2 linked regions of the Rhodopseudomonas palustris genome follow. The protein of the gene in region 2 interacts with the protein of the main gene of each other region in a pairwise test. Links are inferred from orthologs where the notes say so. Each region holds a gene or a part of one and is shown on either strand. Other genes may lie near its edges.

Region 1 (5,456 bases), 2.6 Mb from region 2 along the record:
CGTCGCTGAGGATCATGAAGCCGTAGCGATCGGCGAGCTGCTTCAGATGCACGAAGTAATCGCGCGAGGCGACCGAGCCTTGCGGGTTCGCCGGCGAAGCCAGATAGATTGCCACCGTGCGTTTCAGCGTGGCCTCGTCGAGCCGATCGAGATCCGGCAGGAAACCGTTGGCGAGCGTGGTTGGAAGGAACACCGCCTCGCAGCCAGCGGCGCGCGCGCCGGCCGCATAGGCCGGATAGAACGGGTTGGGCATCAGGATCGCCGGCGTGCCGTCGCGCTTCGGCACGTAGCGCGCGGCAGCGATCGCAGCGAGGAACAGCCCTTCGCGGCTGCCGTTCAGCACCAATATTTCGGTTTCGGGATCAGGCGCGCGACCGAGCGCAAAGCGCTTGGTCAGCCAAGCGGATGCGGCTTTGCGGAACGGCTCGATGCCTTTGGCCAGCGGATAGCGGCCGAACTCGCCGGTATGCCGCGCCAACACGGCGCCGACGAAATCCGGGACCGGATGCTGCGGTTCCCCGACCGACAGATTGATCAGGCTTTGGCCCGGCTGATACGGCGCCAGCAGTTCGGTCAGCCGCGCGAACGGCGAGCGCTCGCTCTGCCCGGTAGCGTCGACGCTGCCGGCCGCACGCGCCGGTGTGGTGGAAGCGGACAAAGCCATTCGAAATACGCCAGTTTTCACCGCACCCGATCGCCGTGGTGGATCGAGCGGAAACAGATCAGCCACCATAGATACGGCGAGGTTAAGACGCGATTAACCATCGACCGGCGGCGACACAGCCTTCACTGCGGCCGCTGCTCGTCGCGGCGGGCAAGTTCTTCTGCCACCATGGCTTTCAGCGCCGGCAGAGCGCGTTGGACGGTGTCCCAGATCATCTGCGCGGCGACGTCCTCGTAATCGTGCCGGTAGACATTGCCGGATCCTGCAATCTGCTTCCAAGGGATCGAGCTGTGCCGGTTCTTGATGTCTTCGGACACGCGGCGGGACGCCTCGGAGATGATCTCGAGGCAGCGCGTGACCGCGTACACGGTTCGCAGATCGTTTTTGAATTCCGTCTCGGTCAGGCCGCGGGTGAATACGATTGCGAGTTCGATATGATGCTGGATGTCGCTTAGTGCGGTCGCCGATGCGTCAGAACGCATAGATGGCATCTTGCGCGGCGCTCGGCGCAACGGACGGCTTGAGCTGGTCGCGGTTCACGACGTCGACCGGATGGTCGAACAGGCCTGCGATGTAGTCCTTTAGCTCCACGTAGTCGAACACGGTGATGCGAGCCGTCGGATCGATCTCGATCAGCACATCGATATCGCTGTCCGGAAGGTTAGTACCACGCGCCACCGATCCAAACAGGGCAGCCCGCCGGACACCGCGCGCACGTAGCGGGGCCTCCGAATTCTTCAAGATCTCAAGTGCGGTGCGGCGGTCCATGGACGCAGTATAGCAGGTTTCGGGTTCGGAGCCTTGCGGCCGCGGGCCATAAAGAAAGGGGCCCCAGCTTGCGCTGGGACCCCTCGACGGTTCGGACATTGCCGGGTAGTTGCCCGAACCGTAGGTCTGGGCGCGGCGGTCTGGAGAACGCCGCGCCCTCGGGAGAACTTACATGTTGTAAGCGCGCTCGGTGTGCTCGACGAGGTCGAGGCCTTCGCGTTCGACTTCCACCGGGGCCCGCAGACCGACGATCACGTCGACGACCTTGTAGAGGATCGCCGAGCCGATGCCGGACAGCAGCACGGTGGTGCCGACGCCCCAGCACTGCGAGATCAGCTGGGTGGTCATGTCGTAGTCGCCGACCTTGCCGGCCACGTAGTCGTACACGCCGGTGCCGCCGAGAGCCGGGTTCACCAGGATGCCGGTGCCGATCGCGCCGACGATACCGCCGACCGCGTGGACGCCGAACACGTCGAGCGAGTCGTCATACTTCAGCGCGTTCTTCACCACGGTGCAGAAGAACAGGCAGACCACGCCGACCACCAGGCCGAGCACGATCGCGCCCATCGGGCCGGAGAAGCCGGCGGCCGGAGTGACTGCGACCAGACCGGCGACGGCGCCCGACAGCGCACCGAGCACCGACGGATGACCCTTGAAGATCCACTCGGCGAACATCCACGACAGCGCCGCCGCCGCAGTCGCGACGAAGGAGTTGGTCATGGCGAGCGCAGCGCCGCCCGAAGCTTCGAGGTTCGAACCGGCGTTGAAGCCGAACCAGCCGACCCAGAGCAGCGAGGCGCCGATCATGGTCATGGTCAGCGAGTGCGGAGCCATCAGCTCCTTGCCGTAGCCGGTGCGACGGCCGACCAGCAGGGCGCCCACCAGACCGGCGATGCCGGCGTTGATGTGCACCACGGTGCCGCCCGCGAAGTCGATCGCGCCCTTCTTGAACAGGAAGCCGGCGTCGGCGTTGACTTCGTCGAGCTTGGCCTGCGCGGCGGTCTTGGCGGCTTCGTCGGCAGCGGCAGCGAGCGCCTTGGCGGCGTCGTTGATCGCGTCCGGACCGGCCCAGTACCAGACCATGTGGGCCATCGGCAGGTAGATCAGGGTGATCCACAGCGGGATGAACAGCGCCACGGCGGCGAACCGGGTACGTTCAGCGAAGGCGCCGACGATCAGCGCGGGAGTGATCGCGCAGAAGGTCATCTGGAAGCAGACGTACACCAGCTCCGAGATGTTGGCGTCGACCGAGAAGGTTGCGGCCTTGGAGTCGGTGGTCACGCCGGCGAGGAACGCCTTGGAGAAGCCGCCGATGAAGTCCGAACCGCCGGTGAAGGCGAGGCTGTAGCCGTACAGGGCCCAGATGATGCAGGCGATACACACGGTGTAGAACACCTGCGCCAGCACCGAGAGCATGTTCTTGGAACGGACCAGACCGCCGTAGAACAGCGCCAGGCCCGGGATGGTCATCAACAGCACCAGCACCGTCGAGGTGAGCATCCAGGCGTTGTCGCCCTTGTTGACCGTTGGCTCGGCGTAGGCCGCGGTTGCGGCGAACATGCCGGCCGCAAGGACCGCCAGTCCCGCGCCGTAGGGACGTTTGAACGTCATTTGTCGTCTCCTGAGTGAAGCAATGAAGGTGAGGGGATCAGAGGGCGGCCGCGTCGGCCTCGCCGGTGCGGATGCGCACGGCGTGGTCGAGGCCGATGACGAAGATCTTGCCGTCGCCGATCTGGCCGGTCTTGGCGGCGCTGGTGATCGCCTCGATGGTCTTCTCGACCTGCTCGTTGGCAATCGCGACCTCGATCTTGATCTTGGGCAGGAAGCTCACCGCGTATTCAGCGCCGCGGTAGATCTCCGTGTGGCCTTTCTGGCGGCCGTATCCCTTCACTTCCGTCACCGTCAAACCGTGAACGCCGATGGCGGTCAGGGCGTCACGGACTTCTTCGAGTTTGAATGGCTTAATGATCGCCATAACAATTTTCATGGGTCCTATCCCCGCTAGGTCCCGACCGAACTGGCCGGGAAATGATCTCGACTGAAAATCCCCACGCGGAGCATCACTACGCGGGCACAGCCGGCCCCTTAGAATCAAATGCCGTGCCAGTCGGGCGGGGCTTTGGAATCGTTTCGGAATCAGCGCCTTTTTCGCGGTGTGGCACTGGAGCACCAGCTGCGCTATTCGGTCGCGCTCAACAGGTGGGCATGCCTGATCAAAAATCAGGCATGCCAGCTTGCGGACACAATGATTGCCCAACCGAAGGGCATAACGCTTAGTCTAAAGTCGGGCGCTGGCTTACTGCAGCGCCTCTCCATGCTGCGAAATATCCAGGCCTTCGATCTCGTGCTCGCGGGAGACGCGGAGCGCCACGAACAGGCTGACGGCTTTCAGCAGCACATAGGTGGCCACGCCGGACCAGACGAAGGTGACTAAGATACCGGCAAGCTGGGTCAGCGGCTGCATCCAGGAGCCCTCGAGCGCGCCTGAGACGCCGCCGATCGAGGCGGTAGCGAAGATGCCGGCCAGGAACGTCCCGGTGAGACCGCCGATGCCGTGGACGCCGAATACGTCGAGCGAGTCGTCGTAGCGCAGCTTGTGCTTCAGCCAGGTGCAGGCCCAGTAGCAGATCAGGCCGGCGACGATACCGATCACCACGCCATGCCAGGGTTCGACATAGCCCGACGCCGGCGTAATGGTGCCGAGACCGGCGACGGCGCCGGAGATCATGCCGAGCACCGACGGCTTGCGCCGCGCCATCCATTCGATCGCGCCCCAGGTCAGCGCGCCGGAGCAGGCGGCGAGGTGGGTGGCGGTGATGGCGAACACCGCGCGGGAATCCGCCGCCAGCGCGGAGCCGCCATTGAAGCCGAACCAGCCGACCCACAACAGGCCGGTGCCGATGACGGCGAGCGACAGGTCGAACGGCGACAGGTTTTCCATGCCGTAGCCGTGGCGGCGGCCGATCACGATCGCCGCCACCAGGCCGCCGGTGCCGGCCGACAGGTGCACCACCAGGCCGCCGGCGAAATCGAGCACGCCCATCGCGCCCAAAAAGCCGCCGCCCCAGATCCAATGCGCCAGCGGCACATAGACGAAGATGAACCAGCCGATCGAGAACAACAGGTAGGCGGAAAACCGCATCCGGTCGGCGACCGAGCCGGCCACCAGGGCCACCGTGATGACCGCAAACGTCATCTGGTAGAGCATGAACAGCGCTTCCGGGATGGTCTTGGCCGCCGGATTGACGCTGTCCATGGTCATGCCGGCCAGGAAGATTCGGTCGAACGAGCCGATCAGGCTGCCGCTGCCGGTGAAGGCGAGCGAATAGCCGAACGCCACCCACAGGATCGAAATCAACGCCACGGCCGCGAGGCTCTGGGCCATCGTGGCCAGCACGTTCTTCTTGCGCACCATGCCGGAGTAGAACAGCGCCAGACCGGGGATGGTCATCATCAGCACGAAGGCGGTCGCGACCGTCATCCAGGCGGTGTCGGCCGGGCTGATGCCGGGCGTCCCCGTGGCCGTCCCCTGCGCCAGAGCCGGCGTCACGCCGGCTGCCGCAAGGCCGAATGTTGCAAGGATGTAGCCCGTCGCGGCCGACGCCGCGCGGCGTAGCAACAAGGTCATGATGCCCGTCCTGTTGGAACTGTGCGCGGCGCCCCCCGGCTCCGCGGGGTTGGGAAATGGCTGTCGAAGGCCGGCTTACAGCGCGTCGACGTCGGTCTCGCCGGTGCGGATCCGCAACGCGCGGTCGATCGGCGTGACGAAAATCTTGCCGTCACCGATTTGACCGGTGCGGGCGCCGCGGGTGATGACTTCGACCGCCTTGTCGGCGAGGGCGGAATCGACCGCAATCTCGATCCGCAGCTTGGGCAGGAAATTCACGATGTACTCGGCACCACGATAGATCTCGGTATGGCCGCGCTGGCGGCCGTAGCCCTTGACCTCGGTGACGGTCATGCCGTGAACGCCGATCTCGGTCAGCGCCTGGCGGACCTCGTCCAGCTTGAAAGGTTTGATGAT
Region 2 (5,477 bases):
CGCGGTGATGGCGCGGGAGATCAGTTCCGGGGTGACGAAGCAGCGCGCGGCGTCATGGATGAGTACGATATCCGGCTTCAGCTCGGCCAGAGCCTCCAGGCCGGCGCGCACCGAGGCCTGCCGGGTCGCGCCGCCGCCGACCGCAGGGCGGAAATTCAGGCCGGCCACCGCCGCATTGAACATCTCGGTGTCGTCGGGATTCGTCACCGGTTGCACCGCCATCACGCCCGGATGGGTGCAGAACGGCTCCATCGCCCGGGCGATCACCGGCCGTCCGGCGAGGGTGCGATATTGCTTGGGGCCGCCCGCGCCGGCGCGCAGGCCGCGACCGGCGGCGACGATAATGGCAGCAGTACGGGGCGAGTTCGGCATCGGATCAATTGATACGGAATTGGGATGGCCTGCGCTGGTCGCGCCGGTGCACAGCCCTTACCATGCCGGAGCAGGAAAGCAGCATGATTCCATCGCCGCAGCCGCCGGCGGCCGGGGACAATTGCTGCAACGCACTTGCATGTCAGATATGATTGGCTAAACTGTAGGCAATGATCTACAATGCTCAAACATTGAGCGAAGCCGAGCCTGCAACTGCGCTGGCTACCAAATGAGCAACGAGTGACGCGCCCGACTGTAACAGGTTCGCCGCCTTTGAGGATTGGCAATATTGCGGTGCCTGATCCGGTGTTGTTGGCGCCGATGACAGGCATTACCGATGCGCCGTTCCGCCGGCAAGTTGCCGAGCTGGGCGCTGGTCTGGTGGTGTCGGAGATGACCGCCAGCGAGGACCTGGTCGCCGGCCGCCGGATGTCAGTCCGGCGTTGCGACAAGGTCGGGCAGGGGCCGCATGTCGTTCAGCTTGCCGGCTGCGAGGCGCGCTGGATGGCCGAGGGCGCCCGGATCGCGGAAGCCGGCGGCGCCGACATCATCGACATCAACATGGGCTGCCCGGCGCGGCACGTCACCGGCGGCCTGTCCGGTTCGGCGCTGATGCGCGATCTCGATCACGCGCTGACACTGATCGAAGCCACGATCGGTGCGGTTCGGGTGCCGGTGACGCTAAAGATGCGGCTCGGCTGGGACGATCGTTCCCGCAACGCGCCCGAGCTGGCGCGGCGTGCGCAGGACGCCGGGGTGCAGCTCGTCACGGTTCATGGTCGTACCCGGCAGCAGTTCTACAAGGGCGAAGCCGATTGGAACGCGGTCCGCGCCGTCCGGGACGCGATCTCGATTCCGCTGGTGGTCAACGGCGACATTACCTGCCACGCCAGCGCGGTCGAAGCGTTGAAGCGCTCCGGAGCCGACGCGGTGATGATTGGGCGCGGCGCCCAGGGGCGGCCGTGGTTGCCGGGGCAGGTGGGGCGCCAGCTCACCACCGGTCAGGTCGAGGCCGAGCCTCCGCTCGCCGCGCAGCGCGATTACTTGCGCACGCTCTACGACGACATTCTGGCGCTGTACGGCGTCAAAATCGGGCTGCGTCACGCTCGCAAACATCTCGGCTGGTCGCTCGAGGTGGCCGCTGCCAGCGCCGGCGCTCCGCCGTCGGTTCTGAAGAGCTGGCGCACCACGATCCTGACCGAAGAGAATCCGGCCCGCGTGCATAGCGCGCTCGCCGATGCCTACGATGATTTCGCCTGGAGGGCCGCCGCATGAACGCCATCGTCGAACCGCGCCGGGCGCAGCCGACCGACAGCGATGCGATCCTCAACGCGCTGCCGAATCCCGTGCTGCTGGTCGGCCCGGACGGCAAGATCGTCGACGCCAACATGGCGGCCGAATCGTTCTTTGAGATTTCAACGCAGTTGCTGCGGCGGCAGTCGCTGACCGACCTGGTGCCGTTCGGCAGCCCGCTGCTGGCGCTGATCGAACAGGTTCGCGTCGGGCATTCGCCGGTCAACGAATACAAGGTCGATCTCGGCACGCCGCGGATCGGCGCCGACCGCCAGGTCGATCTGCACGTCGCGCCGCTCAACGAACGGCCTGGCCACATCGTGGTGATGCTGCAGGAGCGCACCATCGCCGACAAGATGGACCGCCAGCTGACGCATCGCAGCGCCGCGCGCTCGGTTATCGCGCTCGCCGCCATGCTGGCGCATGAGATCAAGAACCCGCTGTCCGGCATCCGCGGCGCAGCGCAACTGCTGGAGCAGCAGGCATCCGCCGAAGACCGGATGCTGACCCGGCTGATCTGCGATGAAGCCGACCGCATCGTCACGCTGGTCGACCGCATGGAAGTGTTCGGCGACGACCGTCCGGTCGCGCGCGGCCCGGTGAACATCCACTCGGTGCTGGATCACGTGAAGCGGCTGGCGCAGTCGGGCTTTGCCCGCAACATCAAGTTCATCGAGGACTACGACCCGTCGTTGCCGCCGGTGCTCGCCAATCAGGATCAACTGATCCAGGTGTTCCTCAATCTGGTGAAGAACGCTGCCGAGGCTGTGGTCGATCTCGGCTCCGATGGCGAGATCCAACTCACCACCGCGTTCCGCCCCGGTGTCCGGCTGTCGGTGCCGGGCAAGAAGACAAGGGTGTCGCTGCCGCTGGAATTCTGTGTGCGGGACAACGGTCCCGGCGTTCCCGAAGATCTGCTGCCGAACCTGTTCGATCCGTTCGTCACCACCAAGCCGTCCGGCTCCGGCCTCGGTCTTGCATTGGTAGCGAAGATCGTCGGCGATCACGGCGGCATCATCGAGTGTGAATCGCAGCCGCGCAAAACCACCTTCCGGGTGCTGATGCCGATGTTCAACACCGCTAAGGCCCTTCAATCCCCGAACGGCGAGGACGCGCCGGCGTCGTCCGATGCCTCACAGACTGCAAGATGAGGACTCCCAATGCCCGCAGGTAGTATTCTCGTCGCGGACGACGACACCGCCATCCGCACGGTACTCAACCAAGCGCTATCGCGCGCCGGCTACGAAGTGCGGCTGACCGGCAACGCGGCGACGCTGTGGCGTTGGGTGAGCCAGGGCGAGGGTGATCTGGTGATCACCGACGTGGTGATGCCGGACGAGAACGCATTCGATCTGCTGCCGCGGATCAAGAAGCTGCGCCCGAACCTGCCGGTCATCGTGATGAGCGCGCAGAACACCTTCATGACCGCGATCCGTGCATCGGAGAAGGGCGCCTACGAATATCTGCCGAAGCCGTTCGACCTGAAGGAACTGATCGCGATCGTCGGCCGCGCGCTCGCCGAGCCGAAGGAACGGATCAGCAGCGCCAACGACGAAGGCGAATTCGACTCGATCCCGCTGGTCGGCCGTTCGCCGGCGATGCAGGAAATCTATCGCGTTCTGGCGCGGCTGATGCAGACCGACCTCACGGTGATGATCACCGGCGAGTCCGGCACCGGCAAGGAGCTGGTGTCGCGGGCGCTGCACGACTACGGCAAGCGCCGCAACGGTCCGTTCGTTGCCGTCAACATGGCGGCGATCCCGCGCGATCTGATCGAATCCGAATTGTTCGGCCACGAACGCGGCGCATTCACCGGCGCCAACACCCGAGCTTCGGGCCGGTTCGAGCAGGCCGAAGGCGGCACGCTGTTTCTCGACGAAATCGGCGACATGCCGATGGAGGCGCAGACCCGGCTGCTGCGCGTGCTGCAGCAAGGCGAATACACCACGGTCGGCGGCCGCACCCCGATCAAGACCGACGTCCGGATCGTCGCGGCGTCCAACAAGGACCTCCGCGTCCTGATCCAGCAGGGCCTGTTCCGCGAAGACCTGTTCTTCCGCCTCAACGTGGTGCCGCTGCGGCTGCCGCCGCTGCGCGAGCACATCGAGGACTTGCCGGATCTGGTCCGGCACTTCTTTGCCCTGGCCGAGAAGGACGGCCTGCCGGCCAAGAAGCTCGATGCCGCGGCGCTCGAGCGGATGAAGCAGCATCGCTGGCCGGGCAACGTCCGCGAGCTGGAAAATCTCGCGCGCCGACTGGCTGCGCTGTACCCGCAGGAAGTGATCACCGCCTCGGTGATCGACGGCGAATTGGCGCCGCCGCCGGTGGTCGCGGGCGGCAACGCTCCGCACACCGTCGACAACCTCGGTGGCGCGGTCGAAATGTATCTGTCGTCGCACTTCTCGGGCTTCCCGAATGGTGTGCCGCCGCCCGGCCTCTACCACCGGGTGCTGCGCGAGATCGAAGTGCCGCTGCTCACCGCCGCGCTGGCGGCGACTCGCGGCAACCAGATTCGGGCCGCCGACTTGCTGGGGCTCAACCGCAACACCCTGCGGAAGAAGATCCGCGACCTCGACATCCAAGTCTACCGCACCGGCGGCTGAGACGCCGGGGCAAGCTTTTCGGCTGTGGACCGCGTACTCGCCCGAGGTGGCTCGGGCGAGGCGCCGCGATATTGTCGCAATTGAGCAACATTGTTGTAGGAATGCATCACACGGTCTGCCCAATTCGGCGGCCGAACGCATTCAATGATTATTGCCGGAATGACCAGCGCAGAGACGTCGGCCCAACCCGTTGACGACCCCTCGATTGCCGAGCCGCGGCTGCGCACCTGGCGCAAGCTGCTGGCCCCGATGGCGGTCGGCATTGCGCTGTTCTCGGCGTTCCTGACCTTCATCGTCCTGACCGGCCTGACGCCGATCGCGCCGACCCGGGAAGTCGTGGTCAGCTTCCTGCTGATCAACGCCGTCACCATCCTGCTGCTGCTCGGCATCATTGCCCGCGAGGTCTGGAAGGTGGTCCAGGCCCGCCGGCGGGGGCGGGCGGCGTCACGGCTGCACATCCAGATCGTCAGCCTGTTTTCGGTGATCGCGGTGCTGCCGGCGGTGCTGGTGTCGATCGTCGCCAACGTCACGCTCGACCGCGGCCTCGACCGGCTATTCTCCGGCCCGACCCGGGCCGTGATCCAGAACTCGCTGATCGTCGCCAACGCCTATCTGCACGAGCACGGCCAGCTGATCCGCGGCGACATCCTCGGCATGGCCAACGACATCTCGCACGCCCGGGCGCTGTTCGACCTCGACCGCAAATCCTTCCGCGAATTCCTGACCAACGACGCCGCCACCCGCAACTTGCCGGGCGCGATGCTGATCGACAAGGATCGCAACATCCTGGAGGCGGCGCAGAACGGCATCCGCCGCGATTTCGACGTGCCGGCCCCGGAGTTCCTGAAGAACGTCGACGACACCGAACCGCAGATCGCGGTGTTCATCGAAGCCAATTACGTCGCCGCGGTGATCCGGCTGAAAGGCTTCGAAGACACCTTCCTGTACGTTGCGCGCTTCCTCGATCCGCACGTCGTGGCGCAGTTGCGCCAGACCCAGGCCAGCGTCGCCGAATATTCCGAGCTCGAAGCGCGCCGGCTTGGCGTCCAGGTCGCGTTCGCGCTGATGTTCACGGTGATCGCGCTCACCGTGCTGATGTCTGCGGTGCTGATCGGCCTGAACTTCGCCAATTGGCTGGTGGCACCGATCCGTCGCCTGATGGGCGCGGCGCATCTGGTCTCGACCGGCGACCTGCACGTCCAGGTGCCA

What was found. Proteins that work in one complex are often made in the same cells at the same time.
Region 1: the proteins of RPPS3_RS13525 (region 2) and RPPS3_RS01450 interact in binary tests that used the Escherichia coli proteins (3 or more experiments, as listed by UniProt). The link is inferred for Rhodopseudomonas palustris from one-to-one orthologs.

The regions. Positions count from the first base shown.
Region 1 is NZ_CP019966.1:304,650-310,105, reverse strand. Bases 1,751-4,728 are described here. They hold RPPS3_RS01450 (P-II family nitrogen regulator), read right to left. Parts: upstream 3,420-4,728; coding sequence 3,081-3,419; downstream 1,751-3,080. Other genes in these bases: RPPS3_RS01445 (ammonium transporter), read right to left, coding at 3,729-4,728; RPPS3_RS01455 (ammonium transporter), read right to left, coding at 1,751-3,043. In the rest of the region: RPPS3_RS01470 (aminotransferase class I/II-fold pyridoxal phosphate-dependent enzyme), read right to left, coding at 1-664; RPPS3_RS01465 (HepT-like ribonuclease domain-containing protein), read right to left, coding at 787-1,176; RPPS3_RS01460 (nucleotidyltransferase family protein), read right to left, coding at 1,136-1,432; more of RPPS3_RS01455, read right to left, coding at 1,601-1,750; more of RPPS3_RS01445, read right to left, coding at 4,729-5,060; RPPS3_RS01440 (P-II family nitrogen regulator), read right to left, coding at 5,136-5,456. UniProt on the Escherichia coli protein: Involved in the regulation of nitrogen metabolism. Regulates the activity of its targets by protein-protein interaction in response to the nitrogen status of the cell.
Region 2 is NZ_CP019966.1:2,904,882-2,910,358, forward strand. The notes cover bases 731-3,729. They hold RPPS3_RS13525 (two-component system sensor histidine kinase NtrB), read left to right. Parts: upstream 731-1,643; coding sequence 1,644-2,816; downstream 2,817-3,729. Other genes in these bases: dusB (tRNA dihydrouridine synthase DusB), read left to right, coding at 731-1,647; ntrC (nitrogen regulation protein NR(I)), read left to right, coding at 2,826-3,729. In the rest of the region: RPPS3_RS13515 (bifunctional 2-C-methyl-D-erythritol 4-phosphate cytidylyltransferase/2-C-methyl-D-erythritol 2,4-cyclodiphosphate synthase), read right to left, coding at 1-372; more of dusB, read left to right, coding at 646-730; more of ntrC, read left to right, coding at 3,730-4,268; RPPS3_RS13535 (sensor histidine kinase NtrY-like), read left to right, coding at 4,428-5,477.